4 regions of the Kitasatospora sp. NPDC091207 genome follow, and region 1 is predicted to be linked to each of the others. Evidence: riboswitches for the same ligand, from Rfam matches in the RefSeq annotation. Region 1 holds a riboswitch; each other region holds the start of a gene.

Region 1 (4,281 bases):
GAGTCACCGCGGACGTAGCCCCGGGTGGCCTTCTTGCGGCCCGGCGTGCGCATCGCGGCGACCAGCCCGTCCACATAGGCGTCGAAGTCGGCCGGCTTGGCGGTCGGGTAGGCCATCCTGCGGTGGTAGAGGCCCCAGAACGCGGGCGAGTGCACCAGCAGCGCGCCCATCACGCCGAACATCGCGCGCTGCAGCGTGCTGGGCGGCACGTTCTCGACGAAGGCGTCCAGCAGGACGATCCCGGCGACCCGCTCGGGCGCGTCCCCGGCCACCCGGACGGCGGTCGCGCCGGTGTAGGAGTTGCCGACCAGCGCGGCGCGACCGATGCCGAGGTGGTCCAGCAGGGCGAGCACGTCGGTGGCGATCGCGGCCGGCGAGTAGTCGTCCCAGTCGATCGAGGACTCGCCGAAGCCGCGCAGGTCCAGGGTGATCACCCGGTGGCCCGCGGCCACCAGCAGCGGGCGCAGGTGCCGGTACGCGGCCCGGCTGTCGAGCATCCCCGGGAGCAGGACGACGGGGGCGCCGTCGCCCCGCACCGTGTCGTCGAAGGCCAGCCGGCCGCCGGGGACGTCGAGGTACTGGGTACTGGGGGTGAAGGTGCCGGGCATGGGGGCCTCCTCGGTCCGCCGGGACATCGGCTGAGTGCAGATAGCCATAAAGCTAAGGCTAATAGCCTTAGCCGTCAAGCGGGCCCGTCGCGGTCCACCGCCGGGCTCCCGGCGCGCCCCGGTGTCGCGGCTCAGACCCCCTCCACCTTGAACGGGTCGTGCTCGGCGAGCAGCTTCTCCAGCCGGGCCTGGTCCACCCGGGTGACGATCTCGTTGGTCTCCTGCCGGTCCCGGACCACCTTGGCCAGGGTGAAGGCGGAGGTGACGGTGTAGAGCAGCCCGACCGCGAGGAAGGCGCGGGTCCAGCCGCCGACCGGCAGGTAGGCGATCCCGACGGCGAGGGCGCCGCCGGAGAGGGCGAAGGAGAGGACGGCCTGGATGTAGTACGCGGCCGTGGTACGTGACTGCATCGGTGCGTTCATGGCGTCAGGATGGCGGCGCCGGTCCGGGCCGCACATGAGTAGAAGTACTCAGATAGGGGGTCGTTCGTTGACGTCCAATCACGTTCGGTAGTGTCAGTTGTCGGTAATCCGCCCAAATCGCCCATCGGGTCGCGTAGTGTCCGAGTCGTATCCGGCTCTCCCGAACGGACGGCTTGGAATCAGAGGCTCCTAGGATTAACGTTTGATAACGCAGCGCGGTCCGCAACGCCGTACCCAGACGGCACCGTGCGCCGTCGCCTAATCCCGCCGGCCGGCCTCCGGGCAGGCCAGGGAGCCGGGGAACCACGTTCCTTGGGGTGAATCGGCCGGGCCCAGGCCCAGCCGTAGGAGACCTTCCTGCTCCGAACCCGTCAGCTAACCCGGTAGGCGCGAAGGAAGGAAAGGAGCGCGCCTCCGTGGCGTCGTCGCACTCTCCGGCACACCTGCCCGGCTCCCCCGCCGGCACCCAGCTGCTCGACCACCCCTGGCCGCCCGCCCATCCGGGCGAGTTCGGCGGGCCCGCCGACGGCGGCCCGCAGGCCGCCGAGGCCAACCGGCACCGGATGCCCCGTCAGAGCCGCGGCACCGCTCCGCTGCTCGGCGTCACCGCCGTCGCCGCCACCCTCGGCGCGACCGGGTTCGCCTCCGCCACCCCGGCCGCCGCCCCCGCCGTCGAGGCCCCGGACGAGACGCCGGTCGCGCTCTCCGCGGACCCGGGCCTGGCGCTCGCCGCCCGGATCCAGCTGCAGGCCGACAGCCAGCGCACCGCCGCCGAGGAAGGTGCCCGCCTCCAGGCCGCCAAGGAGGCCGAGGCCAAGCGCGCCGCCCAGCAGCAGGAGGCCAAGCTCGCCGCCGAGGCGGCCGAGAAGGCCAAGCTCGCCGCCATCAACCTGCCGGTGCGCGACTACGACCTCTCCGCCCACTACGGCCAGAGCGCCTCCTACTGGGCCCACCTGCACACCGGCCTGGACTTCGCCGCCGACACCGGCACCCCGGTGTACGCGGTCGGCCAGGGCACCATCACCTCGGCCGGCTGGGCCGGGTCGTACGGCTACCGGATCGTCGAGACGCTGCCCGACGGCACCGAGATCTGGTACTGCCACCTCTCCTCGATCATCAAGGGCTCCGGCAAGGTCGTCCCGGGCCAGCAGCTCGGCAAGGTCGGCGCGACCGGCAACGTGACCGGCCCGCACCTGCACCTGGAGGTCCGCCCCGGCGGCGGCGCCCCGGTCGACCCGGAGACCTGGTTCGAGCAGCGCGGCATCACCCCCTGACAGCACGCCACGGTGCCCCGGTCGTCACCACGACGGCCGGGGCACCGTCGCGTCTCAGGCCCCGGGGGCGTCCCGGTCCTCGGCCTCCCCGGCTCCGTCGGTCACCTCGGCTCCGTCGGCCGCTTCGGCTTCCCCGGTCTCGAAACCCTCGTCGGCTTCCTCGTCGGCTTCCTCGGGGGCTTCGGAGAGCTGCGCCACGTACGCGTCGATCTCCTCCTGGCCCGGCTCCGGAGCCAGCTCCGGGAACTCCTCCACCAGCAGCCGGGGCAGCCCCGGCACCGTCCACTCGCCGGCCAGGTCCAGCGCCGCCTCCACGGCGGCCTCCTCGAACGCCCCGAAGTCCCCGGCCAGCTCGTCGGGCATCGGCCGGCCCAGCGCGGTCAGCTCCGCCAGGTTGCGGTAGCTGCGCCGCATCAACCCCTGTTCCAGGAGCCGGCGGGCACCGTCGGTGGCCATCCCGACGCTGATCGCCCGGGCGTCGCCCCAGCCCCCGTCGTCCACCGCGTCCAGCTCGCCGGCCTCCTCCAACGCCTCGCACGCGGCGAGCCGGTCCTCCGGCGCCAGCTCCCGGAACGCCGTCAGCCAGCCCCGGACCGCCTCCGGGTCGGTGAGGTCCACGCCGTCCGCGCGCAGCAGCAGCGTGTACAGCCGGGGCCAGGTGACCAGATCGGCCCGGCGCAGCAGCCCGGCGGCCACCTCACCCTGCCACTCGGCCTCCGCGTGCAGCCGCTCCTGCCGCTTGGCGTTCAGCCGCTTCGCGGCCCGCTGGTGGTCGATCAGCAGCCGCACCGCCGCGCCGTACGCCAGCGGGTCCTCCTCCGGTGCGGGCTGGACGTACAGGTAGAGCCGCTCGTACAGCAGCTGCTCCACGGCGTCCGAGGTCAGCTCCGGCCAGCCGTCGCGCATCCTGCCCTCGCCCAGCTCCAGCAGCGCCAGCACGGCCCGCACCGGCGCCTCGGCCACCGGCGGGCGGTCCTGCGTCCGCGCCCAGGCGAGCAGTTCGGCGGCTTTGGTGCGCGGGGCGAGCCGCAGGTCTTCTTCTTCCATGTCACGTAAGGTAACCGGAAAGCCCGGGTAGGGTCGGCAGGCATGGTCCCCGTCCGACTCACCGGCCCCCGCCTGGCCATCCGCGAGTTCCACCACAGCCCCGGTGACATCGACGCCCTGTACGCGGTGTTCGGCGATCCGGAGGCCACCCGCCATCTCCCGTTCGAGCCGCGTGACCGCGAGGACTGCGCCGACCAGATCGAGCAGTACCTGGAGGAGGCGCTGCGGGACGAGCGGACCGTCTACCGGCTGGCCGTCACCCGCCGTACCGACGCGGACGACCCGGCCCGCGCCGTCCCGATCGGCAACGCCGCCCTCACCCTCGGCGGCCACCACTGCGCCGACCTCGGCTACGCGCTGCGCCCCGACACCTGGGGCAACGGCTACGCGGGCGAGCTCACCGCGCTGCTCTGCGACTTCGCCTTCGGCCCGCTCGGCCTGCACCGGCTGGCCGCCCGGGTGGACGTGGAGAACGCGGCCTCGATCAGGGTGCTCACCCGGGCCGGCTTCCGGCCGGAGGGCCGGATCCGCCACGACGTGCTCCTGCGCGGCACCTGGCACGACTCCTTCCAGTACTCGCTGCTCGCCGACGAGTGGCCGTCCGGCGGCGGGCGGCCCCGGACGGGGGGTTAACCCCCCACCCGCTTCGCGGGGGAGCCGGATGTCCGCCCGGTCCGGGCTCTGACAGGGTTGAGACGTCAGCCCGGCACACCACCGAGAAGGACCCGAGGACCGAGGGCCATGAGCAGCAGCCTCAGCACGCAGCGCAGTGAGTACGACCGCGACGACGCGGTACGGCGCACCGAGGAGCCGCCGTACGTCTGGCGGGCGCCGTTCTCGTCCTACTTCTACCGGGAGCTCGGCTTCGCCCTCACCGGGCTGCCGGTCGCCCTCGTCGGGTTCGCGTTCGCCGTCGTCCTGTTCGCCTTC
Region 2 (4,281 bases), on a different contig from region 1:
GAACGGCGGTGCAGGGCCATACGACGGTGGCTCCGATCCTGGGCCGGGCCCCGCCGCCGCACCGGAGCGGGCGGCTCTCAAGCGGAAGTCCGGTGGCAGACGTTAGCGAGTCCGGGCGAGCGAGTCCAAACCCCTCCCAACCCGAATATTTGACCCGCAATCGGACACCAGACCGGTCCGCCGCAAAAGCCGCAGGCCCGGCCTCCCGCGAGGGGAGACCGGGCCTGCGGCGGCGGACGTCGGATCAGACGCGCACGATGGCCGAGATCGGCAGCATGCTGGCGGTCTCGTACCGGACGTTCGCACCGGGCTTCGGCGCGTGGATGACCTGGCCGCCACCGACGTAGATGGCGACGTGGCTGCGGTCCGCGCGGTAGATGATCAGGTCACCGGGCTGGGCGTTGGCGATGTTGGTGCCGACGTTGGTGCCGACCGTGGCCTGGGCCTGCGAGGTGCGCGGCAGCGACACGTCGGCCTGGGCGTAGGCCCAGCTGGTGAGGCCGGAGCAGTCGAACGAGCCCGGGCCGGAGGCGCCGTAGACGTACGGCGCGCCCAGCTTGCTCTCGGCCGCGGCGATCGCGGCGGCGGCGCGCGAGCCATTAGCCGCGGGCGCGGACGGCGCGGCGGCGGCGGACGAGGCGGCGGCGGGCTTGGCGGCCGCCGAGGACGAGCCGGCCAGGTTGTCCCGGCTGTTGTCGCGGGAGGCCCGGTCGGCGTCCGCCTTGGCCTTGGCCTCGGCCTTGGCGGCGTCCGCCTTGACCTTCGCCTCGGCGGCGGCCTTCTCCTCGGCCGCGCGCAGCGCCTGGCGCTCCTGCTCGGTCAGCGTGTTGAGCAGGTCCTGGGCCTTGGCCAGCTTGCCCTGGACCTCCTCCTTGGAGGCCTTCAGCTGCTGGGTGGTGGCCTCGAGCTCGGCGAGCTTGCCCTGGGCCTCGTTGCGGTCCTGGTCGAGCCTGCGCTGCTGCTCCTGAAGGTCCTTCAGGACATTGGACTGGGTGCTGCCGGCCTGGTTGATCGCACCGGCCTGGGTGAGGAAGCTGTCCGGGCTGGACGAGAGCATCAGCTGGACGGTCGGCGATATGCCGCCGTTGCGGTACTGCTCGCCGGCGATCTCGGCGAGGCCACCCTGGGCCTCGGTCACCGAGGCCTGCTGGCGGGCCACCTTGTCCTGCAGCTCACCGACCTGCTTCTGCAGCTCCTGCTGCTTGGCCTGGGCACCGTTGAGCTTCTCGGTGGCCTGCTCGGCCTGCTCGTTGAGCTGGTCGACCTGCTCCTTGACCTGGTCCTTGGTCGGCGTCGGGTCGGCGTGGGCGCCGGACTGCGCGGAGAGGGCGACCGCCGCAGCGGCGACACCGGTCAGGATCGAGACCCGGGCGCGGCCGGCGGGCTTGGGACGACGATGGGACGCCACGAAGGCGGACTCCTTCTTCCTACGTCCGCCTACCGGGTGAGCTGACGGGTTCGGGCCGGAAGCGTGCCCTACGACGCCTCACCGGCCGCTCTCGCGGTCGACCTGGCGCCGATTCACCCCGGAGGAACATGGTTCCCCGGCTCCGCTCCACAGCACCCCCGACTACTGGGCTCCCCGTCGGGCAGACGACCTGCCCCGCTGCTTCACGAACTCGGCGGTAAACCCCCGCCGCCACCCTGGCTGGGTGATCGACTGTGCGGTGGTTCGAGGCACGACCCTAGTAACAGAACCGTGATCCGTTCAAATCCTTGTCAGAAAAATGCCGGAAGAATATCCAAGTTCACTTGTGAATATGACCGAGTGTGATCACCAGCCCACACGGAGCTGATCGTTTGTCACCATGCCGCCGTGAATGCCGACGCCACCCCCGATCAGGAGGTGGCGTGGATCACAGGGCCGTGTCCCGGCCCGTGGGCGTGTCGTGCCGGTCCGTCAGACCCGGCGAATGGTGTTGATCTTCATCGCGTCGGCCTTCATCACCTTCACGACGTCACCGGTGTGCGGCGCGTGCACCACCATGCCGTTGCCGATGTACATCCCGACGTGGCTGCGGTCGTCGCGGTAGATGATGAGGTCGCCCGGCTGGGCCTCGGCGAGCGAGGGGACCCGGGAGCCGTAGTTGGCCTGCGCCTGCGAGGTGCGCGGCAGCGTGACACCGGCCTTGGCGTACGACCAGACCATCAGGCCCGAGCAGTCGAAGGTGTTCGGCCCGACGGAACTCCACTGGTACGGCGAGCCCTGCTTGCTCATCGCGTTGGACACGGCCGACCCGGCCATGCCGCTGGCCTGCGGCAGGCTGCCCAGATCGGCCCGCTCGCTGCCGCGCGAGGCCCGGTCCGCCTGCTGCTGGGCGGCCTTCAGCGCCGCCCGGTCCGCCGCGCTCAGCGAGTTCAGGAGGTCCTGAGCCTCCTTGAGCTTCTTGTTGACCTCCGCCTTGGACTGGTTCAGGTCCTTGGTGGTGTTGTCCAGGGAGGCCAGGATCGCGGCCGCCTCCGCCTTCTGCTGGTCCAGCCGGCGCTGCTGGTCCTGCAGGCCCTTGAGCGCGTCGGCCTGGCTGGAACTGGCCTGCTGGACGCTGGACGCCTTGTCCAGGTAGCCGGACGGGTCGGAGGAGAGCATCAGCTGGACGGACGGGTCGATGCCGCCGGTGCGGTACTGCGCACCCGCCACCTCGGCCAGCCCGGCCTGGAGCTGGGTCATCTGGTCCTGGCCGCGGGCCACCTGGTCCTGGAGCTGGTCCGACTGCTTGCGCAGCTGGTCGGCCCGCTCCTTGGCGCCGTTGTACTTCTCGGTGGCCTGCTCGGCCTCCTCCTGCAGCTGGTCGATCTGCGCCTTCACGTCCTCCTTCTTGGGGGACGGACTCGGCGCGGCGTGCGCGGCGACCTGGGCGGAGAGGGCGACCGCGGTCGCCGCGGCAGCGGTGAGCACGGAGACCCGCGCGCGGCTCGGCTGCTTGGGACGGCGGTGGGTGGCCAAGGGACCGGCTCCTTCTTCCAACGGACTCACCCGATTGGGTGAGAATCCGGAAAATAGGTTTGACGCCAGACCCTAGTGAAGATCCACGCTTTGCGCCACTCCCCCAATGGCGTGAACCTCCGCCCGCGGCCATGACTTCACCGGATCCTCACAACCCCGCAAACCGGGCGCTGACCAGGCGTCACTCCGGCCTGGCCAGCGCCCGGTCGAGGTCAGGGCCGGGCCAACCGGTTCAGCAGCAGCACGGAAGCCACGGGGCGCGCACCGGCCTTCCGCACGCCCTCCGCGACCTCCCGGTCGGCGGAGACCACCACCACCGGCCGCCCCTGCGGCTCGGCCCGCACCAGCCGGCGGATCAGCTCGTCCGCCGTCTCACCGGTCCGGCTGAACCGCACCCGGACCCCGCGCGGCGGCGCCATGATCACCGGCACGTCGAGGTCCTGCCCGTCGAACACACAGGTGACCTCCGCCTGCGTGCGCTGGGCCAGCATCGCCAGCCCGCCCAGCAGGCGGATCCGCTGCTGCTCCAGCGGCAGCGCCGGATAGCCGGTCTTGGTCACGTTGTAGCCGTCCACCACCAGATGGACCTGCGGGATCGCCAGCAACTGGTCGAGCAGCGCCGGATCGTCCTCGGCCAGCCCGCGCCGCGCCACGTCGTGCGGCGAGGCCGAACCCGGCACCACCGCCTCCACCAGGTCGGCCGGACGGATCTGCGACACCGGCAGGGCCAGCTCCCGCTGCAGCCCCTGCGCCGACTGCAGCACGGTGTCCAGCAGCAGCCGCAGCCTCATGTCCTCGACGCTGCGCCCCTCGCGGGCCGAACGGCGGCCCTGCTCGGCGGCGTTCTCCAGCTCGGAGATCCGGTGCCGCAGCCGCCGCGCCTCGCTCTCGGCGGCGCCGCGCTCGGTGGCCGCCTGCGACCTCAGCGCCTCCAGCTCCCCGGTCACCCGGCGGGTCTCGGCCTGCGCCCGACGGGTGTCGCTCTCCAGCGAACGCACCTTCTTGCGCAGCGACTCCGCCTCCTTGCGGACGTCCTCCGACTCGGCCCGCTGCCGGTCCAGGTCGGCCCGGGCCGCGGCGCGCACCTCGGCCAGCTCCGCCTGCAGCTTCTCCGCCAGCCGGCTCGCCTCGGCCGCCGCGCCCTCGGCACCGGCCCGCTCGGCCTCCTCGCCCGCCTCGGTGACCAGCCGGCTCCAGCCCGCCGAACGCACCAGGTACGCGGCGGCCGCCACGTCCATCGGATCGGCGGCGCCCGGCACGGTGCCCGACTCCAGCGCCCTGACCAGGTCGGGCTGCCCGAGCCGCAGCCGCTCCGCTATCCGCACCCGGAACGCCGG
Region 3 (4,281 bases), on a different contig from region 1:
GCCTGCACGCCGACACCACCGCCGACCACGACCGGTACGCCCGGCTGACCGGCCGGCAGGTGCCGTTCGTGCTGATCAACGGCTTCAGCGAGAAGATCGACGCGCCGTTCATCTCGCCGGACGACCGGGCCGCGATGTGGATGGCCGTCCAGCACCTGGCCGAACTCGGCCACGAGCGGATCGGTCTCGCGGTCGGGCAGAAGCGGTACGTCCCGGTGCTGCGCAAGATCGAGGGCTTCACGGCGGCCATGCGCGAGGTGCTCGGCCGGACCGAGGAGCAGGCCCAGGAGCTCGTCCACCACACGCTGTTCAGCGTGGAGGGCGGGCACGCGGCGGCCGGCGCGCTGCTGGACAAGGGCTGTACGGCGATCGTCTGCGGCAGCGACATGATGGCGCTCGGCGCGATCCGCGCGGTGCGCCGGCGGGGCCTGTCCGTCCCGCAGGACGTCTCGGTGGTCGGGTTCGACGACTCGCCGCTGATAGCTTTCACCGAACCGCCGCTGACCACCATCCGCCAGCCGGTCGAGGCGATGGCCACCGCGGCCGTCGACGCGCTGCTGGAGGAGGTGGGCGCGAACGCCGCCCAGCGCGGCGAGTTCATGTTCCAGCCGGAGCTGGTGATGCGCGGTTCCACGGGCGCCCGCGCCCGCTGAGCCGACATCACGGGGCCCCGGAGAGCGATCCGCTCTCCGGGGCCCCTCGCCGTCCGTCCTCAGCCCTCCTGCGCGGTCGGGCGCTGTTGGGCGGCCCGCCGCCCGTCGGCGGCTTCGCCGGTACGGCTCTCGGTGCGCCGTGCCCGGGCCAGGTAGTCGAGCAGGATCACCTCGACGGCGTCCTGCGGGTTCTTGGTGCCGGAGAGCATCATCGCGTCGATCGCGAGGTTGGCGTCGAGCGTGACGGTGACCTGGGCCATGTGACTCCTCCTCGGGTGCGGAGCAGCAGCATGCCCGTCGGACCGCGGTTCGACCAGGCCCGGCCCGCGGACGGGCGCGCCGAGGCCCCCGGGGAGGAGCGACCAGACTCTCCCCGGGGGCCTCGGCGGGTTCGCGCGGGCCGGGGCGGCCGCGCGCGAGGGATCAGACCCGGCCGGCGAAGTCCGGGGCCCAGTTGGCGACGGTCTGGGTCCGCACGCCCGAGCTCGGGTTGGCGGCCTCGACGTACGTGCCGTCGCCGATGTAGATCGCGACGTGGTAGACGCCCGAGTCCTGGCCGTTGTTGGACCAGAACAGCAGGTCGCCCGGCTTGAGGGCGTCCAGCGAGACGTGGGTGCTGGCGGCGGCCTGGTCGGCGGCGACCCGCGGGACGGAGATGCCCGCGGCGCGCAGCGCGGCCTGGGTCAGGCCCGAGCAGTCCCAGCCGCCGTTGCCGGTGCCCCCGTAGACGTAGGCCTGGCCGACCTTCGACTGGGCGAAGGAGACCGCGGCGGCCATGCTGCCGGTGGCGGCCTGGGCCGGGGCCTCGGCCGGCGCCTGGGCGGCCGGTGCCTTGGCCCCGGTCTGCGCGGCCGGCTCGACGGCGGTCGTGGTGGAGCCGGCGGCCTGGCCGGTCTTGCCCGTGGAGCGGTCGAACCAGTCGAAGCCCTGGCCGGATCCGTCGGAGGCCTGCGCCTTGGCACGGTCGCCCAGGCTCAGGTGCTGGCCCGGGTAGATGACGTGCGGGCCGGCGGTGAGGGAGCCGCGGTTGAGGTCGTACAGCCGCTCCCAGCCGCCCTGGATGTTGTTCTTGTCGGCGATCGAGGAGAGCCAGTCGCCCGCGACCACGGTGTAGTCGTCGGCCTTGGTCCCGGCGTCCTGACCGGCGGCCTGGCGGTGGTACTGCTGCCAGTTCTGACCGCCCTGCGACTGCTGGGCGGAGTCGCCGGCGGCCGGGGCCGGGGTGGCCTTCGGGGCGGCCGCGGGCGCGGCCGGCTTGGCGGCGGGGGCCTGGGTCTGCGCCGGGGCCGGGGTGGCCTTCGGGGCGGCCGGCTTGGTGGCGGTGGCGGTGTCGACGGCGGCCGGGGTGCCGCCCTTGGTGAGACCGGCCTGGACGGAGCAGACCGGCCAGGCGCCGGGGCCCTGCGAGGCGAGCACCTTCTCGGCGATCGCGATCTGCTGGTCCTTGGTGGCGAGGTCGGCGCGGGCGGCGTAGGCCGTGCCGCCGAACGCCGCCCAGGTGCTGCTGGTGAACTGGAGGCCGCCGTAGAAGCCGTTGCCGGTGTTGATGCTCCAGTTGCCGGTGCTCTCGCACTGGGCGACCTTGTCCCAGGTGGCGACCGAGGCGGCGGAGGCGGTGCCGGAGGTGAGGCAGGGGACGGTGAGGCCGATGCCGACGACGCCGAGGGTGGCGATCGCGCGGCGGGTGCGGCCGGACAGTCGGGTGCCGTTGGTGGGCAGCATGAAGACGTGGTCCTCTCCCACGCCTGCGAGGTGAGCTGTCGGATTCGGGCTGGAGTTGCCCGGCCGCGCTGTGGACGCGGCTTCACCCCTAGCCCTGAACCGGTTCGCGGACCGGTCCCGGGCGACTTACCTGTGGTTCCCCCGCTCCTGCCGTGGTGCGTTCTGCGCTGCCAGCGCACCCGACGGCAGGACTCGGCGTTGCGGGTGGGCTGGGTCCGTGTGGCCACGAACGGGGAGCACGTTAAGCAGACTTAAGTTCAAACCGCAAACATGTGTGACGCTCGTCACGGTTTGTGAAACGGGTGGTGAATGGCTGTCCACCATGATCAGAAATGACCGATTTCGGGCAACGCCCGTCGGAGTCACGGCAACTGCCTATGCTTCAGGACGTCAGGACCGACGCGGCCGTCCGGGGGGAGGGCTACGCAACGATGGCCATGGACGAGGACCCGCGGGCCGGTCGGCCGGCCACGCGGGCACGTGGAGCGCACCGCCGGGCAAAACACCGCAGAGCGGACATCCCACCCATAGAGCCCCGAACTCCCGTACGTCGTCGGACGATGCTGCGCTGGCTCGCCGTCGGCACGGTGTTCGCGGCGGTCGGCGGCGAGGAGGCGCTGCGGCGCTCCCTGGACGGCGGCGCCGAGCCCGTGGCCGCCGTCCAGGGCCCCGCCCCGGCCCCGGCGGCGGACGGCCCGCCCGCCGGGCACCTGCACGACGCTCCGTCGCCTCCCTCGCCCCCGGGGACGCCCGGTGCGGGCCCCGACGCCGCGTCGGCGGGCACCCCCGGGGGCACCGTCACGTCCGGGCCGCCCGCCGCCGCACCCGGCCCCGCGCCCACGCCCGACCAGGGCGGCCGCCGCTGGTCCGATCCGGCCGGCTGGGGCGGCCGGGCGCCCGGCCCGCAGAGCGCCGTCCGGATCACCGACCGGGTGCTGCTCGACACCGACGCCACTGTCGGGTCGCTGCTGGTGGAGTCCGGAGGCGCGCTCACCTTCGCCGCCGACCGCAGCCTCACCCTGGCCGCGGCCGGCAACGTCGAGATCCGCGGCACCCTCGCGCTCGCCCCCGACGGCGCCGCCGTGCACACCGTGCGGTTCCCCGCCGTCGACGAGCGGCGGTTCCGGGGTGACGGCATGAAGGTGGTCGACACCGACGTCGGCCTCTGGGTCACCGGCGCCGGGTACCTGCGGCTGGACGGCGCCGCCAAGACCGCCTGGGTGCGCGCGGACCGGGCCCTCGCCGCCGGCGACACCACCGTCAGCCTGGCCGCGCCGCCCACCGGTTGGCTGCCCGGCGACGAACTGGCCGTCACCCCGACCGGCCCGCCGGACGAGGACGGCTTCTCGGCCCGCTACGACCTGGCCGTCGTCCGGTCCGTCAGCGGATCCACCGTCACCCTGGAGGCGCCGCTCAAGCACCCGCACCCCCGGGTGGGCGCCGGAGGAGACGTCACGGTCGGCGCCGAGGTACTCAACCTGACCCGCAGCGTGCGGGTCGAGGGGACCGCCGGGGGGCGCGCCCACGTCCACCTCACCAGCAGCCGCCGGGCCGACCTGCGGCACGCGGCGCTGCGCTGGGTCGGCCCGCGCGCCGACACCGAGGAGTCCTGGAAGGGCGCGGACGGCAGCGTGCCGGTCACCGCCCCGGTGCTCGGCCGCTACGGGCTGCACTTCCACATGCTCGGCGACACCACCCGGGGCACCGTCGTCGAGGGCGTCGTGGTCCGTGACGCGGGGAGCCACGCCTTCGTCCCGCACGCCAGCCACGGCATCACCTTCCGCGGCTGCATCAGCCACGACACCTGGGAGGACGCCTACTGGTGGGACGGCCCGCCGGACACGCGTACCCCGCAGCAGCCGTCCGACGACATCGTCTACGACTCCTGCGTCGCCTCCCGCACGCT
Region 4 (4,281 bases), on a different contig from region 1:
GCCTGGTGCTCCGCCTGGACCACCCGTACGGCCACCGCGACGTCCGCCTGGTCTTCCCCGAACCGGCCCGCGACGCGGACGAGTTCGGCCACCGCGTGCACCAGCTGCTGACCGCCGCGCACGGCGACCTGCCCGCCCACCGGTCCTGACCGAACACCGGACGGATCGACACCGGACGGAGCGACACCGAACGCCCCACCCGGTACCCACCGACCACAGGGTGACGGCCCGTCCGATTCCGGGCGGGCCGACCGCATTCCGGGCGGGCCAACCGCATTTCCGGCGGTCCGGTCACATTCCGTCCGATCCCATCCGGCCTCCGGCCCGGACAGCCGTCCGCTGACCCCGAAAAGCCCTGGAGGGCCAACGCGGCCGCCCCAAGAAAACCCATCGCGACAGGGGGGGTGAACGGACATCAGAACCGGCACCCGATATCCGGTGGCGGAAACGCGCAATGGCCGGCCCGGCTCACGAAGGAAATTCGTGAGCCGGGCCGGCCTGGGCGTGTCCCGCGCCCATGATCCACTGATGGTGCGGCGATCACCCGGTCGAGCGGTCACCCGACATGACCATCCCGGGAGGTCGTTCGCCCCGCACCCAGCGGTGGTCCGACCTCAGGTCAGATGGAGACGCCGTGCGCCCGCAGGTAGGCGATCGGGTCGATGTCCGAGCCGTACTCCGAGCCGGTGCGGACCTCGAAGTGCAGGTGCGGGCCGGTCACGTTGCCGGTCGCGCCGGAGAGGCCGATCTGCTGGCCGGCGGTGACGGTCTGACCGATCTTCACGCCGATCGAGGACAGGTGCGCGTACTGGGCGTACTTCCCGTCGGCGAGCTTGATCTCGACCTCGTTGCCGTAGGCGCCGCCGTTGCCGGCCTTGACCACGGTGCCGGCCGCGATGGCGCGCAGCGGGGTGCCGGTGGAGGCGACGAAGTCGGCACCGGTGTGGTGGCCGGAGGACCACATCGAGCCGGCCACGCCGTAGGCGGTGCCGAGCTTCGGGTTGGCGACGGGGGCGACGTAGCCGGAGGTGGCGGCCACGGCGGCCGGGGCCTGGGTGGCGGCCGGCGCGGCCGGCTTCGCGGCGGGGGCGGCCGGCTTGGTGGCCGGGGCCTGCGCGGGCTTGGCGGCCTGGACCGGCTTCGGCGCGGCGGCCTTGGCGGCCGGCTGCACCGAGTCCTGCGAGGCCTGCGGCTTGGCGGCGGGGGCGGCGGGCTTGGCGGCGGGGGCGGCCGGGGCCGCGGCGGCCTTGGCGCCGAGCGCGAGCTGCTGACCCGGGAAGATGAGGTTCGGGTTGGCGCCGACGACCGAGCGGTTGTGGTCGTACAGCGCCTGCCAGCCGCCCTCGACCTGCTTGGCGTCGGCGATCTTCGACAGGGTGTCCCCGCCGGCGACCTTGTAGGTCTCCTCGGCCGGAGCGGCGGCGGGCTTGGCGGCCTCGGCGGCGGCCGGAGCGGCGGCCTGGGCAGCGGCGGCCGGCGTGGCGTCGACGCTGGTGGCGCCGGTCCAGGTGCTGGTCTGCGCGGGCTTCGCGGCCGGGGCGGTGTGGGCCTGGGCGCTGATGGTGGTCACCAGCGGAAGGGCGAAGGCGGCGCCGGTCACGGCGGTGGCGATGCCGATGCGGGCGGCGCGGGGCAGGGCGATACGACGAGCCTGTGCGGGCATGGGGAACTGTCCTCTCCGACGCCTGCGAGGTGAGCTGTCGGGTTCGGGCTGGAGTTGCCCGGCCGCATAGCGCGGCTTCACCCCAAGCCGGACCGTGAATTCCGGTCCGGCGACTTACCTTTGGGTCCCCCGCTCCTGCCGTACAGAGTTCGGTTCGTACCACCGGGCAGCGGCAGGACTAGGCGTTCCACCCGGTGGCCACCCGGGCCAATGCCGGGCGGTCGCTGAACTAAAGCCCATCCACCCGGGTGAAGCAATGTCGATCTCTTGAATCGACAACCAATGCCGGAAAGATCGTGACACTCCGAATGATCGGCTGCACAGTATGTGCACAATCGATTCACCGCGTGCCACTGATCCGCGACGCTCCGCCGATTTCGATGTCCGTCCGCATGCGATCACCTACGGAAAGCCATCTGCCGACACACCCCCGGTGAGCCTTGTCACGTCGTCTCCCGGGGCGCACGATCGGGCGGTGATGACCCCCTCCGAGGCCGGCACCCTGCGCCTGGGCACCGCGCAGGGCCGCTGGGTCCTCCTGGCGACGGTGCTCGGCTCCAGCATGGCGATGCTCGACGGCACCGTGGTGAACGTCGCCCTGCCCCGGATCGGCACCGATCTCGGCGCCCCGCTCGCCGCCCTGCAGTGGACGCTCAACGCCTATCTGCTCACCCTGGCCGGCCTCATCCTGCTCGGCGGCGCCCTCGGCGACCGCTACGGACGGCGCCGCGTCTTCCTGATCGGTGTGCTCTGGTTCGCCGCCGCCTCGGCGGCGTGCGCCGCGGCGCCCACCATCGAGGTGCTGATCGCCGCCCGCGCGGTGCAGGGCATCGGCGGGGCACTGCTCACCCCCGGCTCACTGGCGATGCTCCAGGCCGTCTTCCACCCGGACGACCGGTCGGCGGCGGTCGGCCTCTGGTCCGGTCTGGGCGGGGTGTCCGCCGCGATCGGCCCGTTCCTCGGCGGCTGGCTGGTGGACGGCCCCGGCTGGCGGTGGATCTTCCTGCTGAACGTCCCGCTCGCCGTCCTGGTGATCGCGGTGGCTTCCCGGCACGTCCCGGAGAGCCGGGACGAGAGCGCGACCGGCCGGTTCGACGCCCTCGGCGCGGCACTGGCCGCGCTGGCCCTGGGCTCGGTCACCTATGCCCTGACGGCCGCGGGCGGCGGGCTCTCGCCGGAGGTCTGGCTGGCCGGCGCGGCGGGGCTGCTGCTGGGCACGGCCTTCGTCGTGGTCGAGCGCCGTGTCCCGGAGCCGATGCTGCCACTCGGCCTCTTCTCCTCCCGGCTGTTCACCGCGGTGAACCTGGTCACCCTCTGCGTCTACGCGGCCTTCAGCGGCGTGTTCTTCCTGCTGGTCGTGCAGTTGCAGATCGTCTCCGGGTTCTCCCCGCTGGTCTCCGGGCTGGCCCTGGTGCCGATCACCGTCCTGATGCTCGCGCTGTCCGCCCGGGCCGGCCGGCTCGGCAAGCGGATCGGCCCGCGACTGCCGCTCACCGTGGGGCCGCTGATCTGCGCGACGGGCGTGCTGCTCATGCTGCGGATCGGCCCGGACGCCTCGTACTGGACGGACGTGCTGCCGGCCGTCACCGTGATGGGCTGCGGGATGGTCCTACTGGTGGCGCCGCTGACCGCGACGGTGCTGGCGGCGGTGGAGGTCCGGCACGCCGGGATCGCCAGCGGCGTCAACAACGCCGCCGCCCGCGCGGCCGGTCTGCTCGCGGTGGCGGCCCTGCCCGCGCTGGCCGGGCTCAGCGGCGACGCGTACCAGGTGCCCGCCTCGGTGGACTCCGCCTTCCGGATCGCCATGCTGATCTGCGCCGGGCTGCTGGCCACCGGCGGAGTGACGGCCTTCACGACGGTCCGGGGCAACGTGCTGGCTCCCGAGGACCACCCGGTCGCCGAGCCGGACTGCCGCTACACCTGCGGCACCAACGGCCCGCCGCTCGATCCGGGCCATGTCGGCGCCGACCACGGCGAAGGCCCCGCCACCGGATCGGCGGCGGGGCCCACGAAGGCCTGACGAGTCGTCAGAGAATGTCACCCGGGGCGTACTTGGCGGCCTCCGGGTAGGCGGCCGCGACGGCCTCCACCTGGCGGACCACCTCGGCGACCTGGGCACCGGCCGCACCGGTGAAGGAGAGCCGGTCGGCCAGCAGCGCGTCCAGCGCGGCCCGGTCCAGCGGCATCCGCTCATCGGCGGCCAGCCGGTCCAGCAGCGCGTTCTCCCGCGCGCCGGCACGCATCGCCAGCGCCGAGGCGACGGCGTGCTCCTTGATGACCTCGTGCCCGGTCTCCCGGCCGACGCCCGCGCGCACGGCGCCCATCAGCACCTTGGTGGTGGCCAGGAACGGCAGGTAGCGGTCCAGCTCGGCCTCGATCACGGCGGGGAAGGCGCCGAACTCGTCGAGGACGGTCAGGAAGGTCTCCAGCAGGCCGTCGAAGGCGAAGAAGGCGTCCGGCAGCGCGACCCGGCGGACCACCGAGCAGGAGACGTCGCCCTCGTTCCACTGGTCGCCGCCCAGCTCGGCGGTCATCGAGGCGTAGCCGCGCAGGATGACGGCCAGACCGTTGACGCGCTCGCAGGAGCGGGTGTTCATCTTGTGCGGCATCGCGGAGGA

Evidence for each region. A riboswitch is a leader RNA that binds a small molecule or an ion and turns the genes downstream of it on or off. The one in region 1 is predicted to bind cyclic di-AMP.
Region 2: another riboswitch for cyclic di-AMP. It lies ahead of ACIQTO_RS06670 (NlpC/P60 family protein); the one in region 1 lies ahead of ACIQTO_RS26085 (M23 family metallopeptidase).
Region 3: another riboswitch for cyclic di-AMP. It lies ahead of ACIQTO_RS30525 (transglycosylase family protein); the one in region 1 lies ahead of ACIQTO_RS26085 (M23 family metallopeptidase).
Region 4: another riboswitch for cyclic di-AMP. It lies ahead of ACIQTO_RS12875 (peptidoglycan DD-metalloendopeptidase family protein); the one in region 1 lies ahead of ACIQTO_RS26085 (M23 family metallopeptidase).

The regions. Positions count from the first base shown of each region.
Region 1 covers NZ_JBIVVS010000018.1:23,829-28,109, reverse strand. Annotated here, with positions in the region: gene ACIQTO_RS26095 (alpha/beta fold hydrolase) at 1-656, opposite strand, end outside; gene ACIQTO_RS26090 (YiaA/YiaB family inner membrane protein) at 740-1,030, opposite strand; cyclic di-AMP (ydaO/yuaA leader) riboswitch at 1,276-1,434, shown strand; gene ACIQTO_RS26085 (M23 family metallopeptidase) at 1,447-2,304, shown strand; gene ACIQTO_RS26080 (hypothetical protein) at 2,359-3,351, opposite strand; gene ACIQTO_RS26075 (GNAT family N-acetyltransferase) at 3,394-3,984, shown strand; gene ACIQTO_RS26070 (sensor domain-containing protein) at 4,093-4,281, shown strand, end outside.
Region 2 covers NZ_JBIVVS010000002.1:448,360-452,640, forward strand. Annotated here, with positions in the region: gene ACIQTO_RS06665 (NlpC/P60 family protein) at 1-20, opposite strand, end outside; gene ACIQTO_RS06670 (NlpC/P60 family protein) at 245-1,408, opposite strand; cyclic di-AMP (ydaO/yuaA leader) riboswitch at 1,419-1,573, opposite strand; gene ACIQTO_RS06675 (NlpC/P60 family protein) at 1,901-2,944, opposite strand; gene ACIQTO_RS06680 (NYN domain-containing protein) at 3,157-4,281, opposite strand, start outside.
Region 3 covers NZ_JBIVVS010000024.1:114,208-118,488, forward strand. Annotated here, with positions in the region: gene ACIQTO_RS30515 (LacI family DNA-binding transcriptional regulator) at 1-653, shown strand, start outside; gene ACIQTO_RS30520 (hypothetical protein) at 713-913, opposite strand; gene ACIQTO_RS30525 (transglycosylase family protein) at 1,077-2,396, opposite strand; cyclic di-AMP (ydaO/yuaA leader) riboswitch at 2,383-2,543, opposite strand; gene ACIQTO_RS30530 (hypothetical protein) at 2,936-4,281, shown strand, end outside.
Region 4 covers NZ_JBIVVS010000005.1:295,828-300,108, forward strand. Annotated here, with positions in the region: gene ACIQTO_RS12870 (DUF2470 domain-containing protein) at 1-149, shown strand, start outside; gene ACIQTO_RS12875 (peptidoglycan DD-metalloendopeptidase family protein) at 620-1,663, opposite strand; cyclic di-AMP (ydaO/yuaA leader) riboswitch at 1,668-1,828, opposite strand; gene ACIQTO_RS12880 (MFS transporter) at 2,142-3,683, shown strand; gene purB (adenylosuccinate lyase) at 3,691-4,281, opposite strand, start outside.